One region of the Halobacillus sp. A1-3 genome, then DNA from elsewhere that is predicted to be linked to it. Evidence: a T-box and tRNA genes for the amino acid it is inferred to sense, from the RefSeq annotation. Region 1 holds a T-box; the other holds one or more tRNA genes.
The links. The T-box of region 1 lies ahead of glyQ (glycine--tRNA ligase subunit alpha). A T-box ahead of a tRNA ligase gene usually reads a tRNA of that ligase, here a tRNA-Gly.
Positions count from the first base shown of each region.

Region 1 (10,124 bases):
GGAGTGAAAAAACAGGGGACGAGCTATCAACTGTACGGAGTGGAGAAAACGATTCATGATACGGATAAGAACAATCGGCCATCTAATCTGGTCGCTGCCAAAAAAGGAATGATTGTTAAAGCGTTCATTAAAAAAGGACGGCCTCTCGTCAATGTGTACGATGTAGTAAAGAAAGGGCAGCCTCTCGCTACAGGCGTGCTTGTCGAAGATGAAGATACTTTCGTTCATGCTGAAGGAGAAGTTATAGCAGAAACATGGTACAAAGTTGAACAACATCTGCCTTTAAAACAAGTTCTTCAACTTACCAATGGAGAGGTAGAAAATCAATACTCTCTTCGCATAGGCTCTCTTGAAATTCCTGTATGGGGATGGTGGAAAGGAAAAGAAGGAAATTTCAGAGAAGAGACTCAAACAACAAAATGGAAAATGTTAAATAAAGAAATGCCTGTTCAGCTGCTAACCTTAAGCCATTACAAAATAGATATGCAGACGCTTGAAGGTACTAAAAAAGAATTAGAGAAAATAGGTGTTCAGAACGCTGCACAGAGCTTGCAGCAGTACCTCTCTAAAGACTCCAAGATCAAGGGACAAAAAGTTTTGCACCATCGGAATGAGAATGGTAAAGTAAAATTAATCCTTTTATTTAAGGTTCATGAAAACATAGCAGTGACCAAGTATATAAGCCAAGGAGATTGAGTATGCCAGAAGATTTAAAAACCATTGACATTCAGTTAGATAACACAACAGAAGCGTTAGCCCTTTTTGGGACTGAAGATAGAAACCTAAAACAGATAGAAGAGCAGCTAAAAGTGACCATCATTTCCCGTGGAGAACAAGTTCGTGTCTCCGGGCCGGCAGAGCATGTCCAATTGGTTGAAGGCATTCTTATGTCTGTGCTGGCAATTATTCGTAAAGGTTTAACCATCACCGAACGTGATGTCGTGTACGCGGTGGAGCTTGCGAAAAAAGGTAAAATCAATCAATTTGAAGCTTTATTTGAAGATGAAATTACTAGAAATACTAAAGGAAAATCTATACGTGTTAAAACACTTGGACAGAGAAGTTATGTATCGGCTATAAAGAAGAATGACCTTGTATTTGGTATAGGACCTGCTGGTACTGGAAAAACATATTTGGCAGTCGTAATGGCGGTCAACGCTTTGAAAAACGGGGACGTAAAACGAATTATTTTGACACGTCCTGCTGTAGAAGCTGGAGAGAGTTTAGGTTTCCTTCCTGGAGATTTGAAAGAAAAGGTGGATCCATATTTACGTCCTCTTTATGACTCACTTCATGATTTGTTCGGGGCAGAACACACGGCTCGCCTGATTGACAGGGGAACGATTGAGATTGCTCCATTAGCTTACATGAGAGGGCGTACTCTAGATGATGCCTTTGCGATTTTAGACGAAGCTCAAAATACTACACCGGAGCAAATGAAAATGTTCTTAACTCGTCTAGGCTTTGGATCTAAAATGATTATTACAGGCGACATTACCCAAGTGGATCTGCCTAGAGGAGTAAAGTCAGGACTGAAGGTTGCAGAGGAACGTCTTAAACATGTAAAAGGTTCACAATTTATTCATTTAGATCAATCAGATGTTGTCAGACACCCGCTCGTACAAAGAATTATTGATGCTTACGAAGGTGACGATGCTTAAGGCCCAAGAGTTTGGGTCTTATTTATTGGTTTCATGAGGAATAAATAGCTAAAGAGGGTGGGGACTTGAAAAGATTAAGCGAATTCTTTACTAATCTAACTATTTACCGTGAAAGAACTTTGCTATTTATTCTTTCAGTTGGGATTGTTACGCTCTTTTTCTTTTTGTCCCTTTCGAATATTTACACCCCTACATATAATTTAGAGAAGTACAGTCCTGCCCCTGAGACGATACGTGCCCCCTTTACAGTGGAAAATGAAAGAAAAACGGAAGAACTTATAAGAGAAGCCACACAAGCAGTCGAGGACCGCTATACAATCTCCAAAAATATTGAAGCGGAAAGAACTGAGATAATTTCTGAGGTGTTCTCTGGTATTAATGAAGTGAAAAGCCCTACAGAAGAAAATGTGTCATTAGAAGAGGACCTTGTTACTTTAAAGTCCTATTTACCTGAAGAAGTAGCTCAAGAGCTTCCTGAAGGAATATTTGAAGCATTTTTGAGAGCGGATACAAAAGAATTGGAGAATGCAGAATCACTTCTTCTAACTTCTTTAAAGAGCGCTTTTAGCGAAGGATTAAGGTCTGAAGGTATTGAGGAAGCGGAGCGCACCATTGATTTGAAGGTTCAATATTCTTCTCTACCTGATCCAGTTAAACAAGCGACGACTGATTTAGGGAAATTCGCTCTGGTCGAAAATGCATTTTTTGATGCTGAACGTACGCAGGAAGCTAGGAAAAAGGCGGCCGCAGGAGTAGACCCCGTATTGATTCGGTCCGGTGAAGTAATCGTTACTCAAGGTTCTACACTCACAAATGAAGTTATGGAGGAACTGCAATTAACGGGGCTATTATCCGATCACAAGAACGGCTGGCCAATGCTCGGTCTAGTTTTATTTTGTGGTTTGCTTGCTTGTGTTGTTATTTATGAAAGCTTAAAAGCAAGAAAAAGGAATATGACAATGCGACATATCGGAGTTCTTGCAGTCATTTCGGCGTTCACACTACTAGTAATGAAAGTTTGCAGTTTATTTGTCACAATTGATCAACCTTATTATTTTCTTTTACCTGCTGCTGCAGGGGCGATGCTAATTAAACTGTTATGTGATGAGCGTTTGGCCATGGTTATGTCGATCGTTTTCGCGTTGATGGCTTGTCTGCTATTTAACGGACAGATCGCTGGTGTTCTAAACGCTCAAGCGGGGATTTACACGTTGATGTCACAACTTGCTGGTATTATTTTTCTCGTTCATTATAAAGATCGTTCAGCTGTTGTGAGGGCTGGTGCAGGTATTGCTTTTATCAATATATGCATGATTACGTTCTTTTCATTCATTTCTTTCGAAAGATATTCATGGGTAGAATGGAGCACATTTATAGGATATGGAGCTTTAGCGGCATTCTTTTCAGTGGTGTTGACACTTGGTGTGCTTCCGCTTATCGAAACAGGCTTTGGGATCTTGTCAGACCAGCAATTACTAAACCTCTCAAATCCTAATCACCCCTTACTTCGAAAGATTTTAGTGGAAGCTCCTGGTACTTATCACCACAGTGTGATGGTCGCAAACTTGAGTGAAGCCGCCTGTGAATCAATCGGAGCGAATGGTTTATTGGCTCGAGTTGCTTCCTATTATCACGATTTAGGAAAAACGATAAGACCTAATTACTTTATTGAGAACCAAATGGGAATGAGAAACCCTCACGATTTCTTAGACCCTGCACAAAGTGCTGAAATCATTATCGCACACCCCTATGATGGGGCAAAATTATTAAAGGAAAAAAAGATTCCGAAAGAAATTGTAGCTATTGCAGAACAGCATCATGGCACAACGCTTTTAAAATACTTTTATTACCAAGCTAAACATGAATCAAAGCATGTAGAGGAAAGTGAATATCGCTATCCAGGCCCGAAACCACAGACCATAGAAGCTGCGATTGTTAATATATGCGATTCAGTAGAAGCGGCTGTCCGTTCATTAGACGAACCAACTGAGGAAAAAATTAAACAAATCGCCCACGGGATTATTGAGAACAGGCTGTTGGACGGGCAGTTCGAGGAATGCGATCTCACTCTAAAACAATTAAAGGTTTTAGAGCAGGCTATTTGTGAAACACTAAATGGCATCTTCCATTCAAGAATAAAGTACCCTGATGCAAAAACTTTGGTGAAGGAGGCTAAATAATGATTCAAATTGATTTTCAAGATGAAACTAATTCAGTAGATGAAGCATTTGTAGATCTTATTCAACGTATTATTCTATTTGCAGCTGAAAAAGAAGGGGTTAAGGAAAATGGCGAAGTGTCGATAAGTTTTGTGGACAATAAGGAAATTCAGGAAATTAATCGGAACTACCGACAAAAGGATCAACCGACAGATGTCATTTCGTTTGCCATGCAAGAAGAAGGAGAAGGAGAAACGAAAATCTTAAGTGAAGATATGCCTCTTATGTTAGGAGATATTATCATTTCAATCGATAAAGCTAAAGAACAGGCAGAAGATTATGGACATACTCTTGAAAGAGAGCTTGGATTTTTAGCTCTTCATGGATTCTTACACCTGCTTGGATATGACCATTTGAATGATGAAGATGAAAAAGAAATGTTCAATAGACAAGAGGAAATCCTTCATGAATTCGGATTACAAAGGTCGTAAAAAGAAGAAGTCTATAGGCTTCCGTTATGCCATGAACGGCTTGAAACAGGTGTATAAAACAGAGAGGAATTTCCGCTTTCATTTGGTGGCTGCGGTAGCAGCCTTAGCCGCTGGTCTGATGATAGGCTTGACTCCAATAGAGTGGGCTGTCATTGCTCTGATAATCACGTTGGTTTTGACATTAGAGATGGTTAATTCTAGCATTGAACTTTTACTTGATTACCTTGCCCCTGAACTGAATCCAATGGCAGGGTTAATCAAGGATATAGCAGCGGGAGCCGTCTTACTTGCAAGTGCAGCATCTGTCATAATCGCTGTTCTCATCTTTGGCTCAAAGTTATTCTAAACAAATGAAAGTCCTATGGTTTTGTAGTAAAATGAAATTGAGCGTAACATGAAGTAATCATTGGAGGAACATCTATGACCGAAGAATTTAAATCGGGCTTTGTAACGATTGTAGGCAGACCGAATGTTGGAAAATCAACATTTATGAATCGTGTAATTGGTGAAAAGATCGCCATTATGAGTGATAAGCCCCAAACAACAAGAAATAAGATCCAGGGTGTCATGACAGACAAAGATTCTCAAATCATTTTTATCGATACACCTGGTATTCATAAGCCGAAACACAAACTTGGCGATTATATGGTCAATGTAGCTGAAAACACATTAAATGAAGTAGATGCGGTTTTATTTATGATTAATGCAGAAGAAGGTTATGGACGAGGAGATCAATTTATTCTTGATCGATTACAGAGAGTGGAACAGCCAGTTTTCCTTATCATTAATAAAATTGATAAAGTTCATCCTGATCAGCTGCTTCCCCTAATTGAGCACTACAAGGAAAAGCTTGACTTTGAAGAGATTGTTCCTATTTCAGCATTAGAAGGGAACAATGTCGATAACCTTCTCCAGGTTCTTAAAAGTCACTTGCCTGAGGGGCCACAGTTTTATCCAGAGGATCAAATCACAGATCATCCTGAACGGTTTGTCATTAGTGAATTCATCCGTGAAAAAGTCCTGCATCTGACTAGAGAAGAAATTCCACATTCCATCGCGGTTGTTATTGAGGGAATTGAACCAAGGGACAATTCAAATGCCGTCTATATCCAAGCAGCTATCATTGTTGAGCGTAAATCCCAAAAAGGAATTATTATCGGAAAACAAGGAAGCATGCTCAAAGAAATTGGGAAACGAGCGAGAAAGGATATCGAATCTTTACTAGGCAGTAAAGTCTATTTGGAACTATGGGTTAAGGTCCAAAAAGATTGGAGAAATAAGCAAATTCAACTCAGTGATTTTGGTTATCGTGAGGACGAATATTAACATCTGGAAAAATTTAAGACTTATGAATTCAGTGTGAGGAAGCATTCTAAGATCATAATCACTACACTTTGAAATGATTATACGAAAGGCGGTGTTTCTTGTGCTCGATAAGCTTTCATGGAATATGTTCAGACAAACAGGCAGTATTGAGAGCTATTTATTGATGAAAGAATTGGAGTCTCAAGATCAGCAGTCTCGTGAAACACAAATTTCCTCACCTGAACCAGAGTCTTCAGAAGATCTGAATTTGTAACATCAGAAGCAGGTGAACGCTTTGTTAGAAAAGATTGAAGGCATTGTTATCCGTACAAGGGATTATGGAGAAACACACAAAATAGTCACCTTGATGACGAGAGAGAAGGGTAAAATCGGTGTAATGGCACGAGGTGCCAAAAAGCCGAAAAGCCGCATGTCATCGGTGACTCAACCTTTTATCCATGGAATGTATCTCATTCAGATAGGGTCCGGATTGGGCTCCTTGAGCCAAGGGGAAATGATATCTTCCCTTCGCTCTATACGAGAGGATATCGTCAAAACTGCTTATGCTTCCTATTTGGCTGAAATGACAGATAAACTGATCGATGAAAAACAACCGGATCCTTTTGTCTATGAACAATTTTTACAAACATTGCTGTGGATGAATGAAGGAAAAGATGCTGAGATCCTTACCCTTATGTACGAATTGAAACTGTTTAAAAAAGCAGGTTTCGCACCTATCGTCGATCGATGCACAAACTGTGGAAGAGAAGAAGGTCCTTTCAATTTTTCCCTAAGTGAAGGAGGGCTTCTCTGTTTTCGATGCAAGCACAGAGATCCAGATGCTTTCGGTTTAAGTGAAACCCTTGCAAAGCTTTTACGATTATTTTTACATATGGATGTCAAACGGCTCGGCCAAATATCGATGAAAGAGCAAAATAAAAAGTTATTGCGTCACATCATTGATGAGTACTATGATCGTTATGGTGGTTATTTTATAAAGTCTAGAAAGTTCTTAAAGCAGCTTGATTTGTTTAAAGAAGAATAGGTCTAGTCTTTAGCTTTACACTGTTCCAAAGTCATTGAATGGATTGACAACGATCTGTGAATTCAGTATGATTCTATTACTTACTAATACATTGTGTTGAAGGAAAGTAGTAACCGACTCCCAAGGACAATAGCGAGCTTGTGACGGTGGAAGACAAGCGTTATGGATCGGTGAAGGCGTTCTGGAGCAAACATTCTTAAAGCGGCTTCCATTACATATGGAAGCAAATAGGGTGGAACCGCGGAAACCCCGTCCCTATGTCTACGAAGGCATAGAGACGGGGTTTTTGTTGTACTTCTACCTCTTTTCTCAACTAAACAAGGAGGGATCGCATGGATATTCAAAATATGATATTGACACTTCAGAAACATTGGTCAGATCAAGGGTGTCTGCTAATGCAGGCTTATGATACAGAGAAAGGTGCGGGGACAATGTCACCAATGACGCTGTTGCGCAGTCTAGGTCCAGAGCCATGGAACGTTGCTTATGTGGAACCATCAAGACGTCCAGCAGATGGCAGATACGGTCAGAATCCTAATAGACTTTACCAGCACCATCAATTCCAAGTTATTATGAAACCATCCCCTGACAATATTCAGGAACTTTATTTAGACTCATTAAGAGCACTTGGGATTGACCCTAATAAGCATGATATTCGCTTCGTGGAAGATAACTGGGAAAACCCAACCTTAGGAGCTGCAGGCCTAGGCTGGGAAGTTTGGTTAGACGGAATGGAAATCACTCAGTTTACTTATTTCCAGCAAATTGGTGGACTGGAAGCTCGTCCGGTCTCCGCGGAAATCACTTATGGTTTAGAGCGTCTTGCGTCTTACATCCAGGATAAAGAAAACGTGTTTGAATTGGAGTGGACGAATGGTGTGACCGTAGGCGATATTTTCTTGCAGCCTGAATATGAGCATTCCACCTACACATTTGAGGAGTCAGATGAAGAAATGCTCTTTAATTTATTCTCAGTATATGAAAAAGAAGCCGAACGAATTATGGAAAAAGGGCTGGTATTTCCAGCTTATGACTACGTTCTTAAGTGTTCTCATACATTCAACCTGCTTGATGCCAAGGGAGTCATTAGTGTAACGGAAAGAACCGGCTATATCTCAAGGGTTCGAAATTTGGCAAGAAAGATTGCTAACACCTATGTAGAAGAGAGAGAACGACTAGGATTCCCAATGCTTGAAATTGAGGAGGATAAGCATGAATAAAACGGTCTTGTTTGAACTGGGTGTAGAAGAGCTGCCGGCAAGGTTTATCGATGACGCCTTAACTCAACTTGTTTCAAAAACTCAAGCGTGGTTTGATAACCACCGCATTCCCTATGGAGATATTAAAGGTTTCGCTACCCCACGAAGGTTAGCAGTGCAAGTTTCAGATGTCTCTGAGAAGCAGCCAGACATTGAAGAAGAGGCCAAAGGTCCAGCCAAAAAGATCGCGATAGACGAGAATGGTGATTGGACAAAAGCAGCTATTGGCTTTTCTAAAGGACAAGGGAAAGAAGTAGACGATATCTACTTTAAGGAAATCAAAGGCACAGAATACGTCCATGTTACGAAATTCATCGAAGGACAAGCGACGTCAGAATTGCTAGAAGACTTTCGTGCTGTTTTCCTCGATTTGAACTTTCCTAAGAATATGAGATGGGGAAGTTACGAAATGCGCTACATTCGTCCAATTCGCTGGATAGTTGCTCTGTTTGGCGAGGATGTGGTTCCTTTTTCAATCGAGAACGTGTCGACAGACCGAATTACCTTTGGACATCGTTTCTTAGGAGAACAGTTCTCTCTTTCCCAGGCGGAAGATTATGAAGAGTCTTTGAAGGATCAGTACGTGATGGCATCAGTAGAAGACAGAAAAAACGAGATTCGAAAGCAACTGTTGGAGCTGGAAAAGGAGAATAACTGGAAACTTATACTCGATGAAGGTTTGTTAAATGAAGTGACGCATTTAGTCGAGTTTCCGACGGCTTTCAGCGGAGAGTTCAACAAGGAGTTTCTTGCTGTTCCAGAAGAAGCACTGATCACATCGATGAAAGAACACCAAAGATACTTCCCTGTTCGTTCAACTACTGGAGAACTTCTTCCCTACTTCGTTGGTGTCCGAAACGGTGACGATCAGCATTTAGATGTTGTTGCAAAAGGAAACGACAAGGTCTTAAAAGCACGGTTGAAAGATGCTCAATTCTTTTATGAAGAAGATCAAAAGGGCTCCATTGATGAAAAACTAGCTAAGCTTAACAGAATGGTTTATCAAGAAGAACTAGGTACACTTGCAGATAAAGTAAACCGGGTTGTCGCCATTACAAGTAAAGTCAGCGAGTGGCTTGATCTTGGGAAAAGAGAAAAACAACAAGCTAAAAGAGCAGCTGAAATATGCAAATTTGATCTTGTTACTCAAATGGTCGATGAGTTCACAGAGCTGCAAGGTGTTATGGGAGAAAAGTATGCCCGGCTGTTTGGCGAAGATGAAGAAGTGGCAGCGGCGATTAACGAACATTACATGCCTAGACAGGCAAATGGTAAACTCCCATCTACGACAATTGGCGCTATCGTCAGTATTGCAGACAAACTAGATACGATTGTCGGAAGTATCTCTATTGGTATTATTCCTACTGGATCACAGGATCCATACGGACTGAGAAGGCAGGCTCTTGGAATCTTGCAAACGCTGAACAATAAGGGATGGAAGATTGAAGTTGAGAAACTGATCGATCTCGTTCATCAGTTCTATCAAGAATTGGAGCTGCCGACTCGAGAAGAGAGTGAAATAAGAAAGGATCTTCATGAATTCTTTAGAGTGCGAGCTGCTTATTTGCTGCGAGAGGACCAGATTGATCCAGATGTAGTGGAAGCAGTGTTGACAAATGGCATTCATATTTATCCAACTACATTGGAAAAGGCAAAGTTACTAGTTGACAAACGACAAGATGTAAGTTTTAAACCTGTGCATGAAGCCTTGGGCCGTGTTTTGAACCTTGCGAAGAAAGCGGACAGCTATAGTGTGAACCCTGATTTATTTGAAAATGAGTCAGAGCGTGAACTTTATCAAGCGTATTCTGAGGTGCATGAAGATTTTGTAGAAGCCTTGAATCATGAGGTTCCGGCAAGTGCTCTTGAAGTTTTGGCACAGTTGGCTCAACCAATCCACAAGTTCTTTGACTATACTATGGTCATGGCAGAGGATGAGAAAATCAAAAATAATAGATTGAGTCTTCTAAACAAAATAGCCTCGGACATTAAAGCATTTGCTGATTTAAATGCGATTGAATGGAAACAACAATTCTAAGGCTCCTTCTTTTACCCTGGATTGAAAATGAGCTATAATAATGAAATAGTATGTCACATTACGTGATCAGGGTGGTGAAAGTTTGGAACTCTCCAACCGTCAAGAGCAGATAATTCAAATCGTCAAAGATAACGGACCTATTACCGGAGAAAATATAGCGGACCAA
Region 1 covers NZ_JBPCEO010000007.1:98,969-109,092, forward strand. Annotated here, with positions in the region: gene yqfD (sporulation protein YqfD) at 1-696, shown strand, start outside; gene ACRYKC_RS13365 (PhoH family protein) at 699-1,661, shown strand; gene ACRYKC_RS13370 (HD family phosphohydrolase) at 1,727-3,841, shown strand; gene ybeY (rRNA maturation RNase YbeY) at 3,838-4,311, shown strand; gene ACRYKC_RS13380 (diacylglycerol kinase family protein) at 4,286-4,657, shown strand; gene era (GTPase Era) at 4,732-5,637, shown strand; gene ACRYKC_RS13390 (YqzL family protein) at 5,762-5,890, shown strand; gene recO (DNA repair protein RecO) at 5,912-6,661, shown strand; T-box leader at 6,749-6,921, shown strand; gene glyQ (glycine--tRNA ligase subunit alpha) at 6,994-7,881, shown strand; gene glyS (glycine--tRNA ligase subunit beta) at 7,874-9,958, shown strand; gene ccpN (transcriptional regulator CcpN) at 10,041-10,124, shown strand, end outside.

Region 2 (10,124 bases), on a different contig from region 1:
TCAAACCCGGACTGATAACCAAGCGCTTCTTGACGCTTCAGTCGGGCTTTTAACTCACCGAACACGTCTGCTGAGGCAAAACCAATCTTGTCGATGCCAATTTCCTTGCTGTAGGCAATAACCTCTTCTTTGAACTTGTGAAAATCCACCCTGACTTCCTCCTTTCTATCTTATATCTTTTACTTTTGCTGTTCGGATCCGATTCAGCGTCGCAGCAATTTCAAAACGACGTGGACGCGCCAATTCCCCTGGGTGCTGATCTTTAAATGGGGCGAATGCAGCGAGTCCCTTTGTATCTATTTGCTGTTCAATATTCTCAAGCAGCTGACTCAACGACTGCTCTTCTTTCAAAATGCCTTTTTTATCGAGATGCATAATTAAATCTGCGATAAGCCGCGTCTGAGACGGATCTACCAACTGTTCGACGCCATCGAGGTCGATGTCTGTTCTACCCATGATAATCGTTGTTTTCCCTTTGGCCTGAACCTTTTCTTTCTTGCCACGTCTAGTTTGAAGACTTGCCGGCAAAAAGGAGCGCTTAGGAATTGCTCCGAACTCCTGCTCGCTCATTGCAGTTCTTTGACTAGGATAACGCTCGGCAATTTCTTTCGCTTTTTCCGTTACGTTATGAGGTACATACTGATCCATCATGATCACGTCATCGGCCACATTGAAATAATCACCTGAACCACCCATTACTAGGATAGTGGATACATCCAGGTCATCACGCATTTGTTTAATTTTATCGATAAATGGTGTAATTGGCTCTTTTTCTTTGACGACTAACTCCTGCATCCGTTCATCCCGGATCATGAAATTTGTCGCGCTAGTATCTTCATCAATGAGCAGCGTATGAGCATCGGCTTCTAACGCTTCAATAACATTCGCTGCCTGAGACGTACTCCCGCTTGCATTTTCCGTAGAAAATTGAGTCGTGTCCGCCCCATGAGGAAGGTTTTTTATAAACGGGGAGATATCAACATTCGTAACCTGACGTCCATCCTCAGCCCTTACTTTCACGGCTTGCGGGTCTGTAATTACATACTCTCTGCCGTCCCCTCTGATATGAGGATACACCCCACGCTCCATCGCATTCAAGAGGGTACTTTTACCATGATAACCGCCTCCGACAATTAATACAATCCCCTTCTCTAGAGCCATTCCAGTGATTGGTTCTTCTTTATGAGGGATAGAAAAAGAAACCCGGTTCTCTTCAGGACTCTTAAACGGTACGGCATTTTTCATCGGACGATCACTGATACCACTTTCCCTGGGTAAAATCGAGCCGTCTGCTATAAAGGAAATCCAATCATTTTCCTTCATCTTTTTCTCAATGGCTTCATGTTGATCGGCCAGCTCACATGCTTTTTCTAGCTCCTCATCTTTTATCGCAAAAACAGAATCCTTCACGACTTCCGGGATTACTTTGAAGAAAAGCTTCTCTGCTTCTTTTCCGTTAATGCGTCTTCCATTAGCCGGGAGCCCAACTGTCAAACAAACCGTCACATCTTGATGATTGAGGGAAACCGCCGTTCGTTCCAGGATTTCCTGCCCCGGCTGATCAATCGCAACCATCCCGCTTTTTCCAGAACCTTTTACTTGGATGTGATTCTTATTGACAGATCTAGCTACCGCACGCGTCAGCCTGTCTTCTGTATAAACTTTTCGGCGCGATGTTTCTTTCCAAGAGGATTGCACCGATCTTTTTTCGCTAGGAATACGTACTCTTATTTTAGATGGGGCTGCGAAAGGATCACCCTGTACGTAGTCAATAAATAGTTCAAAATCAGCAAAGGAATACTTCCCCTGGATTTGTTTGTAACCTTTATAACTTTTTCCATCAATTTGTTTTAATTGCTGCTGTAGTTTTTTCATAATCTGGAATCCTCCTATGAAAGAATGGTCTAGTATAGGGATATCCTTTTTACTTCATTAAAAAACGCAATGCTTCGTTACTTTTAACGAAACACTGCGTTGGCTCACATTGTATAAATAATAGCGTACTCTCTACACAGAAAGTAATGGAGCGGGTGAAGGGAATCGAACCCTCGTCATCAGCTTGGAAGGCTGAGGTTTTACCATTAAACTACACCCGCATTTGGTATTTTTTTCGTATCGAGGTAATTTTTATACCTCTCTCAGAAGTACATTTGTAATTATAACAACCGAATTCTATCGATGCAACACGAAATTTACGATTTTTTGTCGAAAAATTAATCTCTTATTTACATAGATGAATAGTCTAAAAAGTTATACCTATTATACTGAGGACATTTCCAAAGAAAACTAGTCCATATGTACCTATTCACAAATTTCGTAAGACTGAAACCTTTTTATCGTTTATTGCGTATAAAAAAGTTAGAGAGTATTCAAAAAGGAGGCCCTGTATGATTAATCTGCTCCTCGGAATCGGTATGCTCGGTGTACTGGGATTGTTCTTTTGGAGTTATGTCTTTGATCCCAACAATGCGATCGTCGTTTCCTTTTCGAAAAAGAACTTTATTCTTACCATCGTTGTCCTCGGTTTATTCACTTTGTACTTGCTTTCCACAGGGATTTACTACTCCTTTTTATAAAAGGTTTCTTTTGCTTTTGAAGTTAATAAATATAAACACAAGCTAAAAAGCCGCCAAGATGGCAGCTTTTTAGCTTTGCTTCGATTTGAATACGAAAATGGTTGAGAATATGAGGAATGCTAGGAAGTTGAGAACATCGATGGAGAGTCTTATGAATTCTAATAATGTGTTTGCATCCAAACCCCTCACCTCCACAATTTGCATTCACCGCTATTTCACAGTTGTTGCTGCAATGGAAGCGTTAAGAAATCAGTAAGGAGGTTTAAAATTAAGTTTGGGTTGTACGGTGTTACCTTTTAATGTAACCAATATGCTTTCGATTATGCAGAGATGGATTTTCTAGATCGGCGTTTAAGTCTCAGTTGTGTTGTCATAAGTACTCCGATTATCACCATCAATGCGCCTAGAACCTCCATGATTCCAATTCTTTCTCCTAACCAGAAGTACGCGCCAACCATAGTGACGACTGGTAAGAAATTTAGAAAAATAGATGCCTTCGCAGGTCCCAGCCACTCCACTGCCCGATTATAGAAGACCAACGCAATAAAGGATGGAAAAATACCTAAGTATAAGAATCCCATAACATGTTCTGGTTTGCTTAAGGTCGGTATACCAGTAAGGACCCATTCAATGGCTACAAATGGAACCAAAACTATTAGGGAAACGGACGTCATGGCTAAGATCGCCCCATAGGCAGGAAAGAGATGCATATATTGCTTCACAACTATAGAGTAGTACGCCCAACTTAAGATGGCTCCGATCATAATCCCATCTCCTGCGTTCCATTGAAAACTCGTTAACTTAAAAACTTCTCCATCCATTACTACCCAAACAGCCCCAATAAAAGATAAGAATATTCCTAACCACTGAAGTTTTTGTAGTTTCTCTTTCAGTATCAAGAAACTTAGCAAAACAGTGACTACCGGAATGACTGTCTCAAGCACAGCCACATTCGTGGCCGTTGTGAATTGAAGAGCTCCGTAAATGAATGTATTAAAAAAAGTGACCCCTGTTAGAGTCATCATTAGAAATGGTTTCTTATGTGCTAGAAAGACAGATCGTTCCCTTATTAGGCTCCTTCCCCCTATCGGAAGCAAAACGAGAAATGCAATCAATAAACGAAAGAACGCAATGGTGAACGGCGGCAATTCATTGATGGCCTTACCTGTAAGGATGTTTCCCGCATACATCATTACAACTAAGACCATTAGTAGATAAGGATACATCAAGCCTCCCCTTTCTTGCCCTCGGGTCTGAAACTTTCCATTATCTTATCAAAGTGCTAACAGCAGAACAACAAAACTACCCATAAAAAAAGAGCCTTAGCAAAGGCTCTTTGGATTGATATCTTAATTATAAGATAACCGTATTCTTCAATGCAGCGATGAGACGCTCAAAGTCTTCATTGACTTGATTCGAGAATTCCGGCTTCTTGTAATTCTTCTCTTGCGACGTCGATAGTCCAGGTTCAATTAAAAGCGTTCTTCCGCCCATCAACACAATTTCAAGCTTTCGAGGAGGTGTATTGTCTGACATGCTGTAATCCACAAACCATTCTTTCATAGAAATGATCCTCTGGGTAAACAACGTTTCCTTCGTAACTGCCATGTCTTTTGAAATACCAAGAATTGTCAGTGTCCGGTCATTTCGATTCACGATATACAGTTGGTGTTCATCCGGAGTTAATACCTCAAGCGAGCAATAGTTATCAGACTCAAAAACATCCTCCGTGAATTCCAGAACAGCCGCCTGACGCAAATTTTCCAGACTAGAAGAATTTAACCTTTCTTTTAATGCCATGGACAATTCCATAACCTCCTTAATGATATTTCATAGGTTATGTCCCCGCCTAAGAAAGAAAGAAAACTTAATCTGAGAAAAATAAACAAAAAATACCAAAAGCCTTAGGGGCCCCCGTATAAAAGGAACGAATCCCTCGACATTTTCTAAAAAATTATCCTAAGAGAAAAGTAGGAAAAATATGTAAACGTTATATTAATATAGATATTTAGCGGTCATTACTTCTACAATTTCATACGTAAATATTGAAATTTCTTTGTCGCTTCAAAATAATAGTTTAAGTCTTTCTGCTTAAGTGATTTAGAAAAATTCACACTCGCTTCCTCTGCCATTTCGTTCAATTGCTTATGGTCCGATAACTCAATTAATTGATCGATCCATTGCTGCTTTTCTTCAGTGTCGCTCTCAAGTTTTCTCCAGTCATAACTATGAGCTCCGTACGCCAAATCATCCTGGATTCTATCTTCTCCAATTTTATGAATCAGTTCTCTTATTTGATTATCTTCATTAATCATATTTTTTATTGATGCCACTACGGTATCCTTCACAAGAGTTTGACCACTATAATCCGGCCGCTTCAAGTTTTCCGATTGTTCCTCTTCTGACTGTACGGTTACAGTCTGATAATGAGTTTCATCTGTCTTCTCTTCTGTCTGTTCAGTTTTTTCGGCTGTTTTATTCTGGCCGATTCCATCGCTCACTGTTAATTGCCAGATGCCAATACCGAGAACAATAACCCCAATAATGGAAGTACCTTTTATAAAATTACTCATACACGTTCATCCTTTTTTATATGATGGATCTGTTAACTGGTTAAAAAGGCCATAAAACCCTTCACTTCTTGAGGAAATTCCGTTTTTTTAGTTAACAAAGCCTATATTTAAAAAGTCTAAATCTTGTAATCATTTGTAATATAAACGTAACATTATGTGTAAATATTGTAAATAAAACACGAACAAACAGCTATTTTCTCAATACAAAAGGCCGGGCGCTTACACATTCAAGCACCCAACCTAGTCCTAAATTATCTTTTTACTTTGCTTCTTTGAACTCTTTCTCTGATCCCACAAAGCCAATCATGGTCGATATGTCTTCACCTTTCTCTCTTGAGCAGCTTTCTAAGTAAACAATTGGTCCTCTTTTTTCTATGTACTCACAACTGAAACTCCCTTTAGGTGCACCTTTGTATCCTCCATAGTTATTTTCAAATTGTATGGATCGCCCTTCCGTTTTTAAGCTGTTTTTATAGTAATTGCCGTCAGAATCAAATATATAAATGGTCGCCGACTGTGTTTTACCATTTTTGAAAGCCTCAAGTACGTTATTGATCTGCTGGAGGTTCTCAATTTCGATTGCACCTTGAACGATCTGGTCAAAGGTATTCCCTTTATGCTCGACGACTACGTAGCCATCTGCTTTTGCGTCTTCCATGGTATAGGTTTCTTCTGCTTTCCCTGTACATCCAATTAGTAATAATAACATTAACCCAATCATCGTTCTCATGTCGTCTCCTCCTTTGTTTACTTTTTCTATTAAAACCCTTCATTACCTTTTTTACCAACAAAAAAAGAGAGCACTTGTAAATGCTCTCTCCTACTTTATAAATTTTCAAAGAATAATCGGATCACGTCCGCTCCACCAATGAATGTTCCAAGGGAGCTTCCGATATTCGCTAAGATGACGACTAGCAGAATTCTTGTCACTTTGTTACGCCAAAACCCCTTCACACTTGTTACATCTTCAGATAATGTATCAAAGTCCGCTACGTTCGGCCTGCGGAAATACGCTTGTACAAAACCGGCAAACCATCCGGCTGCAATCAATGGATTGAGTGACGTAATCGGTGCCGCTACAAAAGCGGTCAAAATGGCAAGAGGATGGGCAAGTGCCGCTGCTGTACCAATTGCGGAGAATGTTCCATTCCATAACACCCAGCTAATCGTTTGCTGTGTACCTGCTTCAGGGTTTGCTAGAAACGTATAAGCGATAATCGAAATAATCAAAATTGGAATCGCCCAACCGATGATCTTAGGCCACTTCGATTTCGGAGGTCGCTTCGTCAGCTTTTTCAAATCATGATCTTTATGGATCTCTTCTTTAATCCCCGGAACGTGGGCCGCACCCAGGACAGCTACTACTTTATTGCCAAGTGCGTTTTTAATTTTTTGCGCCAAATATTGATCTCGCTCATCGATTAGCGGCTTCTTTAACGTTGGAAAATTATCTGTAAGGTCTTTCAGCATCCCATCCAGCATATCCTGGGATTTCATTTTTTCCAGCTCTTCTTCTGAGATCGTTTCGTTACTGAATATACTATAAATAATGGAAAGAAGAAGTTTTGCCTTTCCTGAAAAACCAATATTGCCCCAGATCCTGGCGAACGTTGTTTGGATATTACGGTCTGCAAGAACAAGCTTTGCCCCAGTTTTTTCAGCTGATTCGATTCCTTGAATCATTTCCTGACCAGCCTGGATACCGAACTGTTTCGCCATTCTTTTTTGGAAAGACGAAATAGCCAGGTTCATTAACAGAAGTGAAGCCTTCTTTTGTTTAATCACTTGAAATATATCGGTGTTCTTCCATTGATCACCGTTTTTAATGGATTGATATCGTTGCTCATCTAGTTCTACACATACTGAATCAGGCTGCTCATCTTCAATAACTTGCTTCACCTGTTCAGCACTTTGCTTTGATACGTGCGCCGTTCCAATCAGGATCAACTCTTTATCACCTAACTGGATCCTCGTAATGTTCTCTTCCATTGTCGACATACAAACCTTCCTTTTATCGTGTAAACTATAATCATCTTCACTATTATACTAAACCAGAACGGAACAAATGAGAATGAAATTCGTACATTTCCTCATCCTCCACTGAATTGACAAGAGTACACACAGACGTATAGAATCACTATTAATCATTTCTACTATTATAAACATTTGCCGCTACTCTAAAAGGAGAGATCATATGAGTCCTAATAAAGACGAGTTAAAAAAAGATATTGAAATCGCCAGTAAAAATTCACCCGCTGACGTCGTCATTAAAAACGGCCGTATATTAGACGTTTTCAATTTAGAATGGCTTGATATGGACATAGCTCTCTCCAATGGAAAAATCGTAGGCCTGGGTCAATATGAAGGTAAAGAAATCATCGATGCAAAAGGTCGCTATGTTTGTCCTTCCTTCATCGATGGCCACGTCCATATTGAATCTTCTATGGTCCCTCCTTCTGAATACGCCAAGGTTGTCCTCCCGCACGGTGTAACATCAGTAATTACCGACCCTCATGAAATCGCTAATGTGCTCGGTCAAACAGGTATCGAATTCATGATTGATAATTCCGACCAGCTGCCCCTGGACGTCTATTTTATGCTTCCCTCTTGCGTACCCTCTACACCTTTTGAAAATGCCGGAGCAGTCCTGAAAGCAGAGGATTTGGAACCTTTTCTTACGAACGAAAGAGTACTCGGCCTTGCAGAAGTAATGGATTACCCCTCCTTAGCCGCTGGAGAAGATTCAATGGTAGATAAGATTATGATGGCTCAAAGAGAAAGCGGCAAAATTGATGGGCATTTAGCCGGTCTTGAAACGAACGCCATTAACGTCTACCGTGCAGCTAGCGTCAGCACGGACCACGAATGCAACACCTTAGAGGATGCAAAAGACCGTTTAAGACGCGGCATGTACCTTCTTATCCGGGAAGGCTCTGTAGCCAAGGATCTCTCTAACTTGATCAGTGTCGTTACTCCAGCGAATGCTAGAAGATGTCTTTTCTGCACGGATGATAAGCACCTTGATGAACTCACTGACGAAGGAAGTATTGATCATCATATTCGTTTAGCGATTCAAGCAGGAGTATCCCCTCCTCAGGCGTACCAAATGGCCTCCTTGAATGCCGCAGAGTGTTATGGTTTAAAACATAAAGGTGCTCTAGCTCCCGGATATGATGCAGATTTTTTAATGGTAGACGACCTTGAAACCGTAAAAATATCTGAAGTGTATAAAAGAGGCAAGCTGATTGCTCAAAATGGAACGTACGTTGGTGATAATGATTCAAAAAAAGCACCGTCCCCATCCATTACATCCACTGTACAATTTAAGGATCTAAGTGAGGAAAACATTTCTATCCCCATTGGTGATGGAAAGAAAGCAAATATAATTAAAATCAACCCAAATCAGTTGAAGACGAATAAAGTTGTCGAAGAGGTTCAAGTGAAAGATGGTATGTTTGCTCCATCAATAAAAAATGATCAATTAAAAATGATTGTGGTAGAAAGACATTCACTGACAGGCCATGTAGGGATCGGGATCGTCAAAGGCTTCGGATTAAAAGAAGGAGCGATTGCTACAACCATTGCCCATGATTCACATAACATCGTCGCAGCAGGCACAAATGATCAAGATCTAATAACAGCCATTCAATCACTAAAGAAATTTCAAGGGGGATTGGTTGTTGTTAAAAATGAGCAAGTAATAGCTTCTCTTCCACTACCGATTGCTGGCCTTATGTCAGATCAGGATTTTACAACAGTCAATAAAGGACTAAAGACCATCAAAAAAGCTCTGTCTTCGTTAGGATTCAAAAGTGCATATAATCCATTTTTGACATTATCCTTTCTGACCTTGCCTGTCATCCCATCCTTAAAGCTTACGGATACAGGGTTGTTTGATGTTGAAACATTCAAGCACATTCATGTTTCACTCTAATTAACTCCGCAAAGTAAAAAAAGCTATTGGAAGAGGATGCTCACTCCAATAGCTTTTTTAAATCTCTCCATATTCCTCTATAGCTGACTGAATCGCTTGTACGTAACGATCGAAGGCAGCTGTCTGATTAAATGGATCGTTTCTCGAACTATAATCGATCTCTCCATCTTTAAAGAAGGCCTTCCTTTGTGCTGTCGTCAATTCCAATTGTACACCTTGTCCAGTTTTGGATTGATTCACGATATTTTTAGGGTGATCACCGTCCAAGTCTTCAGGAGCATCTTCAACCGTGAACCCGTTTTGTTCTAAGCTGCTGGCTATCAACTCTTTTAAATCCTTATTTAAGCCCCCTAGAAGAGTTTTTGGCACTTCACCCTTAGTACCATGTATAGAAATATGATGATCCACAGCACTCACCATTCTTAAAGCTGCCGGCTCATCGAAGTGTGTGGAAGTTATATGTAGATTATCAAAGTTACCCGAACTTAGTTTGCCTTTAAAGGTGTAAAAATTATAACGATCACCAGCAACGGCGTCAGCCACCTGCGAAGTGACTTGCTCAATGCCTCCTCCATGAATGGCGCTGACTAGCAGCTTACTGCTTGAATCATCGCGCGTTTGAATCTCCCAATCTTCGCCTTCTTGATACACCTGCTTTAAATCTTTAAAGCTGCAGAACCGGTCATGACAAGAGGCTTTTTCATTCTGGAACACTTTTAGATCTATCATTAATATAATTGTTGTTAAAATAGAGGCTGCTGCAACTCCAGATACTACTAAGACTTTTCCCATTGAAATTCACCTCTCAATTTCTTAGTCTCTCATTTTAACACTCTAATAAGAATTCGGGTATAAAAAGTGGTCGAAGAAGAACTAACCAACGCTTGTTTAAAAGATCTAATTTGCACATAAAAAAAGCGACTCTCTAATGAGAAAATCGCTTTTTTCCTATTCCAATCGTTACCTAGCCGATTACATTCCTACACCAATTGAGAACCGTGGCTGGCACCTCGATACTCAGAGAATAATTAACCTAATAAA
Region 2 covers NZ_JBPCEO010000012.1:109,940-120,063, forward strand. Annotated here, with positions in the region: gene queG (tRNA epoxyqueuosine(34) reductase QueG) at 1-149, opposite strand, end outside; gene ACRYKC_RS18770 (ABC-ATPase domain-containing protein) at 166-1,875, opposite strand; tRNA gene ACRYKC_RS18775 (tRNA-Gly) at 2,023-2,096, opposite strand; gene ACRYKC_RS18780 (hypothetical protein) at 2,388-2,576, shown strand; gene ACRYKC_RS18785 (DMT family transporter) at 2,897-3,784, opposite strand; gene ACRYKC_RS18790 (hypothetical protein) at 3,930-4,376, opposite strand; gene ACRYKC_RS18795 (hypothetical protein) at 4,601-5,149, opposite strand; gene ACRYKC_RS18800 (hypothetical protein) at 5,409-5,879, opposite strand; gene ACRYKC_RS18805 (TraB/GumN family protein) at 5,975-7,147, opposite strand; gene ade (adenine deaminase) at 7,344-9,083, shown strand; gene ACRYKC_RS18815 (poly-gamma-glutamate hydrolase family protein) at 9,141-9,875, opposite strand; gene ACRYKC_RS18820 (hypothetical protein) at 10,112-10,124, opposite strand, start outside.
Region 2: it has a tRNA-Gly gene. The T-box ahead of glyQ (glycine--tRNA ligase subunit alpha) is inferred to sense a tRNA for this amino acid. The anticodon was not compared.